DNA from 2 places in the Streptomyces sp. WZ-12 genome. Region 1 is predicted to be linked to the other one. Evidence: riboswitches for the same ligand, from Rfam matches in the RefSeq annotation. Region 1 holds a riboswitch; the other holds the start of a gene.
The links. Region 1 has a riboswitch for cyclic di-AMP ahead of PV796_RS11295 (M23 family metallopeptidase). Riboswitches for the same ligand answer to the same signal wherever they lie in the genome.
Positions count from the first base shown of each region.

Region 2: it holds a riboswitch for cyclic di-AMP, as region 1 does, so the genes downstream of both, PV796_RS23500 (transglycosylase family protein) here and PV796_RS11295 (M23 family metallopeptidase) in region 1, are expected to answer to the same signal.

Region 1 covers NZ_CP118574.1:2,707,826-2,712,458, forward strand. The annotation lists gene PV796_RS11290 (GntR family transcriptional regulator) at 1-41, opposite strand, end outside; gene PV796_RS11295 (M23 family metallopeptidase) at 287-1,066, opposite strand; cyclic di-AMP (ydaO/yuaA leader) riboswitch at 1,079-1,235, opposite strand; gene PV796_RS11300 (M16 family metallopeptidase) at 1,548-2,939, opposite strand; gene PV796_RS11305 (M16 family metallopeptidase) at 2,969-4,309, opposite strand; gene PV796_RS11310 (DNA gyrase/topoisomerase IV subunit A) at 4,622-4,633, shown strand, end outside.
Region 2 covers NZ_CP118574.1:5,412,880-5,417,512, forward strand. The annotation lists gene PV796_RS23490 (cytochrome P450 family protein) at 1-377, shown strand, start outside; gene PV796_RS23495 (transglycosylase family protein) at 617-1,684, shown strand; cyclic di-AMP (ydaO/yuaA leader) riboswitch at 1,935-2,104, shown strand; gene PV796_RS23500 (transglycosylase family protein) at 2,112-2,798, shown strand; gene eno (phosphopyruvate hydratase) at 3,116-4,396, shown strand; gene PV796_RS23510 (FtsB family cell division protein) at 4,607-4,633, shown strand, end outside.

The DNA of each region.
Region 1 (4,633 bases):
ATCGCCGTACACACCGCGTGCGCGGAAATGTGGCTTCGCATCGTCCGTGCCTCCGCCGTAATCCCCGAAAGACATCGCCGCTCGGCGACATTCCTCGACTCTATTCGACACCGGAAGATTCTCCCGTGGAATGTCGTGAATCCATCGGCGCTTTTCGGACGATGCGAGCCGGGAACCTGGTGGGCGGGCCGACGGCGGCCCTACGGAAACGACGGAGCCCCGGCCCGCCAAGATGGCGGGCCGGGGCTCCAGGGGGACGGTGCTGCGGCGGAGAGGTCGGGGAAGGTCAGACGCTGACGCCGTGCGCGCGGAGGTAGGCGACCGGGTCGATGTCCGAGCCGTAGTCGGGGCCGGTCCGGGCCTCGAAGTGGAGGTGCGGGCCGGTGGTGTTGCCGGTGTTGCCGGAGAGGGCGATCTGCTGCCCCGGAGTGACGGACTGCCCGACCGTCACCCCGATCGAGGAGAGGTGGCCGTACTGGGTGTACGTACCGTCGTTCATCCGGATCACGATGTTGTTGCCGTACGCGCCACCCCAGCCGGCCTCGACGACGGTGCCGGCACTCACGGCGTGGACCTGCGTCCCGTAGGCGGCGTGGAAGTCGATGCCGGTGTGGCTGCCCGAGGACCACAGGCCGCTGGACGCCTTGTACGCGGTGGAGACGTAGGAACCGGTCACGGGAGCGACGAAGGTGTTGAGGCGCTTGCGCTCGGCCTCGCGGGCGGCGCGCACCTTGGCCGCACGCTCCTCGTCGGCCTTCTTCTTCGCCATCTCGGCCAGCCGCTTGGCCTCGACCTCGGCCTTCGCCCTGACCTCGGCGGCCTCGGCGGCCGCCTGCTGCGTGTCCGCCTGGGCCTCGATCCGGACGGCGAGTTCGTCACCGAGCTCGACGGCGTGCTGGAGGCCGGTGTCGTGGGCGGTCGGCTCGCCCGTGGCGGCCAGCGCGGGGGACGCCACCGAGGCGACGACTCCGGAGGCCGCGAGGGTGGCTATGCCGGCGAGGTTGCGGGTCGTGCGAGCGGTGCGGCTCGCACGGCGGTGCTTCCCGGTGGCACGGGTGAACGCCATGTACTGGCTGGTCCTTTCCTTCCCTCTCGCCTACCGGGTTAGCTGACGGGTTCGGAGCAGGAAGGTCTCCTACGGGCTCCTCCGGAGAGGGACCCGATTCACCCCAGGGGACATGTGGGTCCCCGGCTCCCCTGGCTCGCGCCGTACGGGGACTCGGCGATGACTGCTCGGTGCCACTGTTGTGGCGGAGTTGTGACGAACAGCCGGACCGACGCTAAACGGGGCAACTTTCAATCGGCAAACAGAACCGGAGTTTTGTGCGGCACGCCACACTCGAATCGGGCAACCGGGGCAACCGGGCAGGCGGCGCCACCCGTCCACGAGCCCCGGGCCCGTAGGGGCGGCGGAGCCACGCACACCAGTTGGGCGGGCGAGAACACGGTGCGCACACACAACGGCTCCCGTGGCAAGTCGCTGCCACGGGAGCCGCTTTGTCGATACGTGACGAGACGTCGGGTGACGTGCCGTCACGCGGCTGGGGTCAGCCGCTGACGACGGTCACCTCGCCGATGCCCAACGCCTTGACGGGCTCGGCGATCTGCGCCGCGTCGCCCACCAGGACCGTCACCAGCCGGTCCGCCGGGAAGGCGTTGACGACCGCCGCGGTCGCCTCGACCGTGCCGGTCTCCGCGAGTCGGACGTACAACTGCGCCTGGTAGTCGTCCGGGAGCTGCTGCTCCACCTGGTCGGCCAGGGTCCCGGCGACCGCGGCGGCGGTCTCGTACTTGAGCGGGGCCACGCCGACGAGGTTCTGCACGGCGACGTCGCGCTCGGCGTCGGTCAGCCCCTCGGCCGCGAGGGTGCGCAGCACCGTCCAGAGGTCCTGGAGGGCCGGCCCGGTGGAGGCGGTGTCCACCGACCCGCTGATGGCGAGCAGGGCGGCGCCGGTGGCGCCCTCCGGGGAGGACGGGGCGGAGGAGCGCAATACCTGGCCGAAGGCGCGCACCCCGTAGGTGTAGCCCTTCTCCTCGCGCAGCACCCGGTCCAGACGGGACGTGAGGGTGCCACCCAGGCAGTACGTGCCGAGCACCTGGGCGGGCCACACCTGGTCGTGCCGGTCGGCGCCGACCCGTCCGATGAGGAGCTGGGTCTGGACGGCACCGGGGCGGTCGACGATCACCACGCGGCCGGTGTCGTCGGCGACGACCGGCAAGGGCTTCGACGGCTGCGCGGTGGAGCCCGTCCAAGCGCCCAGGGTGTCGGCCAGCGCCGCGTCCAGGTCGACGTCGGTGAAGTCGCCGACGATGACGGCGGTGCCGGTGGCGGGCCGGATGTGCGCGTCGTAGAAGGCACGCACGGCGGCCGCGTCGATCCGGGCGATGGTCTCCTCGGTGCCCTGACGGGGCCGGGACATCCGGGAGGTGGCCGGGAACAGCTCCTTGGACAGCGCCATGGCCGCGCGCCGGGCCGGGTTGGCCAACTCGTGCGGGATCTCGTCGAGGCGGTTGCGGACCAGCCGCTCGACCTCGTCGTCGGGGAAGGCGGGGGCGCGCAGTGCGTCGGCGAGCAGGCCGAGGGCGCGCGGCAGACGGGAGGCCGGGACCTCCAGAGAGACCCGCACACCGGGGTGGTCGGCATGCGCGTCCAACGTGGCGCCGCAGCGCTCCAGTTCGGCGGCGAACTCCTCGGCGGTGTGCTTGTCGGTGCCCTCGGAGAAGGCCCGGGCCATGATCGTGGCGACGCCGTCGAGGCCCTCGGGCTCGGCGGCCAGCGGGGCGACGAGGTTGACCTCCACGGCGACGACCTGCTGCCCGGGGCGGTGGCTGGTCAGCAGGGTCAGCCCGTTGGCCAACTGGCTGCGCTCGGGCGCCGGGAAGGCCCACGGCTTGGGCGCGCCGCCCTTGGGCTGCGGGTGGAACTGCATAGCGCTCATGGGGGCGTCTGCGGGGGTGGTGGCGTCGGTCACTTGGCCGCCTCCTCTTCCTCGGTGCCGGCGGCGTCGGGCTGCGCCGTGGGCTCGTAGACGAGCGCGGCGCGGTTGTCGGGGCGCAGCCGGGCCTTGGCGGCCGCCTGCACCTCCAACGGGCTGATGTCCAGGACCCGCTGGACGGCGGACAGCGCGAGCTGCGGGTCGCCGAACAGGACGGCGTAGCGGCACAGTTCGTCGGCGCGGCCGCTGACCGTGGCGAGCCGGTCCAGCCATTCGCGCTCCAGTTGGGCCTGGGCCCGCTCCATCTCCTCCGGGGTCGGCCCCTCTTCGGCGAAGCGGGCCAACTCCTCGTCGACGGCGGCCTCGATGGCGGGGACCTCCGCGCCACCGGATGCCTTCACGTCCAGCCAGCCCAGTGAGGGCGCACCGGCCAGCCGCAGCAGGCCGAAGCCGGCGGCGACGGCGCTGCGGTCGCGGCGCACCAGGCGGTTGTACAGGCGGGAGGACTCGCCACCGCCCAGGATGGTGAGCGCCACGTCGGCGGCGTCGGCCTCGCGGGTGCCGTCGTGCGGGAGGCGGTAGGCGGCCATCAGGGCACGCGCGGGGACGTCCTCCTCGACGACCGTGCGGAGTTGGCCGCCGATGGTCTCGGGCAGGCTGCCGTCGCGCGGCGGCTGCTTGCCGTCGTGCGAGGGGATCGAGCCGAAGTACTTCTCCACCCAGGCCAGCGTCTGCTCGGGGTCGATGTCGCCCACGATGGACAGGACCGCGTTGTTGGGCGCGTAGTAGGTGCGGAAGAAGGCCCGCGCGTCCTCCAGGGAGGCGGCGTCGAGATCGGCCATCGACCCGATGGGGGTGTGGTGGTAGGGGTGGCCCTCCGGGTAGGCCATGGCCGTCAACTTCTCGAAGGCCGTGCCGTAAGGGACGTTGTCGTAGCGCTGGCGGCGCTCGTTCTTGACGACGTCGCGCTGGTTCTCCAGGGATTCCTCGTCGAGCGCGGTCAGCAGCGAGCCCATCCGGTCCGCCTCCAGCCAGAGCGCGAGCTCCAGCTCGTGGGCGGGCATGGTCTCGAAGTAGTTGGTGCGCTCGAAACTGGTGGTCCCGTTGAGCGAGCCACCGGCACCCTGGACGAGTTCGAAGTGGCCGTTGCCCTTCACCTGCGCGGACCCCTGGAACATCAGGTGCTCGAAGAGGTGCGCCAGGCCCGTACGGCCCTTCACCTCGTGGCGCGAGCCGACGTCGTACCACAGGCAGACGGCCGCCACCGGCGTCAGATGGTCTTCGGAGAGCACCACGCGCAGGCCATTGGCCAGCCGGTGCTCGGTCGCTGTCAGGCCGCCGGAGCCGGCTTGTTCTGTGGCCGTGTGACCCATGGGCATGTACGTCCCTTCGATCCGCTTGCGAGGAAGTTCTGTCACTGTATGCAACCGCGTCGGCATCTGGCGAAGTTCCCGTCAGGAAGGCCACGAACGTGCGCCGGAGCCGGCGGTGGGGCGGTAAGGGGGGAGTCGTGGTGAGCGTTGTCAGTGGGGCGGTCCACAATGGTCGGCGTCAGACTCATCGGACTCGTCGGTCGGTCCGCCGGCCGACCGGTCAACGTTGATCACAGCGTTGGTCGTAGGCGTTGACCCAACAGCGTTGTTCCCACATCGGCAGTAGACGCAGCAGAAGGAGCCGCAGCCGCGATGGCCCGCCGC
Region 2 (4,633 bases), 2.7 Mb from region 1:
GGGAGTTGACGCTGGGCGGGCAGCGGATCGCCGAGGGGGACCCGGTGCTGGTGGTGCTGGCCGCCGCCGACCGCGACCCGGCCCGCTTCGACGAGCCGGACGTGCTCGACCTCGCGCGGCGTGACAACCCCCACCTCGGCTACGGGCACGGCATCCACTACTGCCTCGGCGCGCCGCTCGCCCGGCTCGAAGGGCAGACCGCCCTCGCCACCCTACTGACCCGCCTGCCGGACCTCCGACTTGCGGCGGAACCGGACGATTTGCGGTGGCGCGGCGGGCTCATCATGCGCGGACTGCGCACCCTGCCGGTGGAGTTCACACCGGAGAGCGCGACGGAGACGCCGTCGGAACCGTCCCGACCAGGCACAGTCGCATAGTTGACGATCCGTCAGTCATGTGACCATTACGTGATCTCCGCTACACCGGCTTGTGACTGCCCGTAACCCCGGCTACCTTTCCTCCGGCGATCGAGGTTGGTCGCGGGCCGCCGTCACGGCGCCCCCGCCCGGCCGCGATCCGACAACTCAACCGCCGCGCGAAAGGCAACCGCATGCGTTCCGGGAACGGCCGGCATCGTCGCCCCCGACAAGCACCGGCCATCTTTGTCACGGCAGGAGTGACCGGCGCGGGGCTGGCCCTGCCACTGCTCAGCGCCAGTGGGGCGCAGGCCGCCGACGCGGCGACCTGGGACCGCGTCGCGCAGTGTGAGAGCGGCGGAATGTGGAGCTCCGCCACCGGCAACGGCTTCTACGGCGGCCTCCAGCTCACCCAGGAGATGTGGGACCACTACGGCGGCTCCGCGTACGCCTCCCGCCCCGACCTCGCCAGCCGCGCCCAGCAGATAGCCGTGGCCCAGGCGATCCTCGACGACCGCGGCCCGGACGCCTTCCCGAGCTGCGCGGTGGACGCCGGGCTGACGAAGGGCGGCCGTAAGCCGGGCGTCGACCCGGGCAGCACCAGCCGACCCACCCCGCGCCCCACGCACGCCCCCTCGGCCGACGACCCGGCCACCGGCGACCCGTCCGGCACGACGGGGGAGTCGGGCCACGCGGGCCCGGGCACCACGACGCCCACCCCGTCCGGCAGCGACGCCGCCCCCGGGTCGGACTCCGACTCCGGTACCCCGGGCGCCCCTTCGGCGAGCCAGGACCCCACGGGCGCAACGGGCACCGCTAACCCCACAAGCCCCACGGACCCCGCGTCGCCGTCCGGATCGCCGTCCGGATCGCCCTCCGGCTCTCCGTCGGCCACTCCGTCCCCCTCGTCGTCCGAGAAGCCGACCGGGGAGCCGACCGGGGAGCCGTCGGGGGTCCCGTCCCCCTCCTCGCCTCCGTCCACGGCGCCGGACGACCCGGCCGGCCCGTCCGGCTCCGTCGATCCCGGTACGCCGCCCGCCGCCGGCAAGCACCGCGGTGTGCCGGGCGACGGTGCGGGCTCCGGTGACGAGCGGGACGGCGGCAGCGGTCGGCACGCCTCGCGCGGCGGGGCGGCGCACCGCACGCCCCCGGCGGGTGTCGGCGACTACCGCGTACGCCCGGGTGACAACCTGTCAGCCATCGCCGAGCGCCATGACCTGCCGGGCGGCTGGCCCGCGCTCTACGACCGCAACCGCGGCGTCATCGGCTCCGACGCGGACCTCATCCTTCCTGGTCAACTGCTCGATCTCGGGCGGGCGCAGGGGTAGTTACCGCCGGTTCGGGGCGGTTTCGTAAAAGTGAGATATGGCTCTCGTTGCGGGGGGCGGGGTGGGTCCCGTCCCCCGTTTCGATACCGGGGTCCACCTGCGGAAATGTCCCCCCTGATGATCAAAAACGGTCAACTTGGTTCAGAAGATGGGGTTTGAACACCAACAGGGATTTGCTTACGGTCAGGACCGCTCGCCAAAGCGGGCTCTTCGATCGCACGCCGAATCCTGCCGGCGGTCGGAGGACGACGACGCGCAAGCGCCGAAGGCAGGAGCGGGGGACCCAAGGTAAGTGCCGGCCCCACCCGTGAAAGCGGGTCAACCGGCTTGGGGTGAAGTCGCGTGTGCAGCACACGCGGCCGGGCAGCTCACACGGCCCGAACCCGACAGCTCACCTCGTAGGCGTCGGTGAGGAAACGAACGCACGATGCTGATCAACAAGGGCAAGCACCGCCGCAGCTCCAAGGCCGTCCGCGTCGCCACCCTGGCCGGTGTCGCCGGCGCCGCCGTCGCCGTCCCGCTGATGGGCGCCACCTCCGCTTCCGCCGCCTCGGTCGCCACCTGGGACAAGGTCGCCCAGTGCGAGTCCGGTGGCAACTGGTCGATCAACACCGGTAACGGCTACTACGGTGGCCTGCAGTTCTCCAACTCCAGCTGGGCCGCCGCCGGTGGCACCCAGTACGCGGCCCGCGCCGACCTGGCCACCAAGGCCCAGCAGATCGCCGTCGCCGAGAAGCTGCTCGCCATCCAGGGCCCGGGTGCCTGGTCCTGCGCCGGCGCCGGCAACCTGACCGCCGGTGGCCCGGCCGCCAACGTCGACACCTCCGGTGGCGCCACGGTCAAGAAGAGCCAGGGCACCTCCGAGACCCGCAAGCAGACCGAGGGCACCACCAAGAAGAAGTCCGCCCCGGTCCGCGAGAAGGTCGAGAAGGCCCAGCCGGCCCCGCAGCAGCCGCACCGCTCCGGTGACACCTACACCGTGAAGTCGGGCGACACCCTCGCCAAGATCGCCAAGGCGCACGGCACCAACTGGAAGGCGCTCTACGCCGCCAACAAGTCCGTCGTCGGCGGCAACCCCAACCTGATCTTCCCGGGCCAGAAGCTCAGCATCTGAGCCGCCCGCGAAAGCTGCCCCGCCCCGGCGCGTACCCCCGAGCGCGCCGCGGCGGGGCTTCTTATGTCCGGGCGCCCCTGCGCCGTGCCGCACCGCGCCCGAGCCCCCCCCGCTGACGTGCACCGTCTCCGGTGCCGTCAGAGGGCCCGGCGCGGCGTTCCCCGCATAGCGAACAACGCCCGGAAACCTCCCGTGAACTGGGAGTTTGGCCTGCTTGTTGGGTTTTTTCGTCCCACGGAGCGGGCCACGGGCAAGCGGATGCGTCCGGGGCCGTTAGGCTCAGGGCGAGAACTCCAGACACCCCCGAAGGAGACAACGTGCCGTCCATCGACGTCGTCGTAGCCCGCGAAATTCTCGACTCGCGAGGTAATCCCACGGTCGAGGTCGAGGTCGGCCTCGACGACGGCAGCACGGGCCGTGCCGCCGTCCCGTCCGGCGCCTCGACCGGTGCCTTCGAGGCCGTCGAGCTGCGGGACGGTGACCCCAACCGCTACCTCGGCAAGGGCGTGGAGAAGGCCGTCCTCGCGGTCATCGAGCAGATCGGCCCGGAGCTCGTCGGCTACGACGCGACCGAGCAGCGGCTGATCGACCAGGCGATGTTCGACCTGGACGCCACCGACAACAAGGGCTCGTTGGGCGCCAACGCCATCCTCGGCGTCTCCCTGGCCGTCGCGCACGCCGCCTCCGAGGCCAGCGACCTGCCGCTGTTCCGCTACCTCGGTGGCCCGAACGCGCACGTCCTGCCCGTGCCGATGATGAACATCCTTAACGGCGGCTCGCACGCCGACTCCAACGTGGACATCCAGGAGTTCATGATCGCCCCGATCGGCGCGGAGTCCTTCTCCGAGGCGCTGCGCTGGGGCGCCGAGGTCTACCACACCCTCAAGAAGGTCCTGAAGAGCAAGGGCCTGGCCACCGGCCTGGGCGACGAGGGCGGCTTCGCCCCGAACCTCGGCTCCAACCGCGAGGCCCTGGACCTCATCCTGGAGGCCATCAAGGAGGCCGGTTACGCCCCCGGCCAGGACATCGCGCTGGCCCTGGACGTCGCCGCCTCCGAGTTCTACAAGGACGGCAAGTACCAGTTCGAGGGCAAGGAGCGCTCGGCCGCCGAGATGACCGAGTACTACGAGGAGCTCGTCTCCGCGTACCCGCTCGTCTCCATCGAGGACCCGCTGTTCGAGGACGACTGGGCCGGCTGGAAGGTCATCACCGACAAGCTCGGCACCAAGGTCCAGCTCGTTGGTGACGACCTGTTCGTCACCAACCCCGAGCGCCTGGCCCGCGGCATCGAGGAGGGCTCCGCCAACGCCCTCCTGGTGAAGGTCAACCAGATCGGTTCGCTGACCGAGACCCTGGACGCCGTCGAGCTGGCCCAGCGCAACGGCTTCAAGTGCATGATGTCGCACCGCTCCGGCGAGACCGAGGACGTCACCATCGCCGACCTCGCCGTCGCCACCAACTGCGGCCAGATCAAGACCGGCGCCCCGGCCCGCTCCGAGCGCGTCGCCAAGTACAACCAGCTCCTGCGCATCGAGGAGATCCTCGACGACGCCGCGGTGTACGCGGGTCGCAGCGCGTTCCCCCGTTTCAAGGGCTGACGCCCGCGTCGACCCGGAGGCGCCGCCCCGCGCCTCCGGGTGTTCGACCACACCACCGCCCCGCGGTGCTCCGCACGATGTGACCTGCGGGCAAAGCCGGGGCGAAGCGCGCACGTCCCCGTCCCCGGTCCCGTACCGTGGCCGGGGACGACGTGCGTCATGACGACCGCCGTGACGCGTGTGATGGACGGAAGTTGAAGGGGAGGCGACGTGCCCGCGGACCGGTTCTCCACCGCG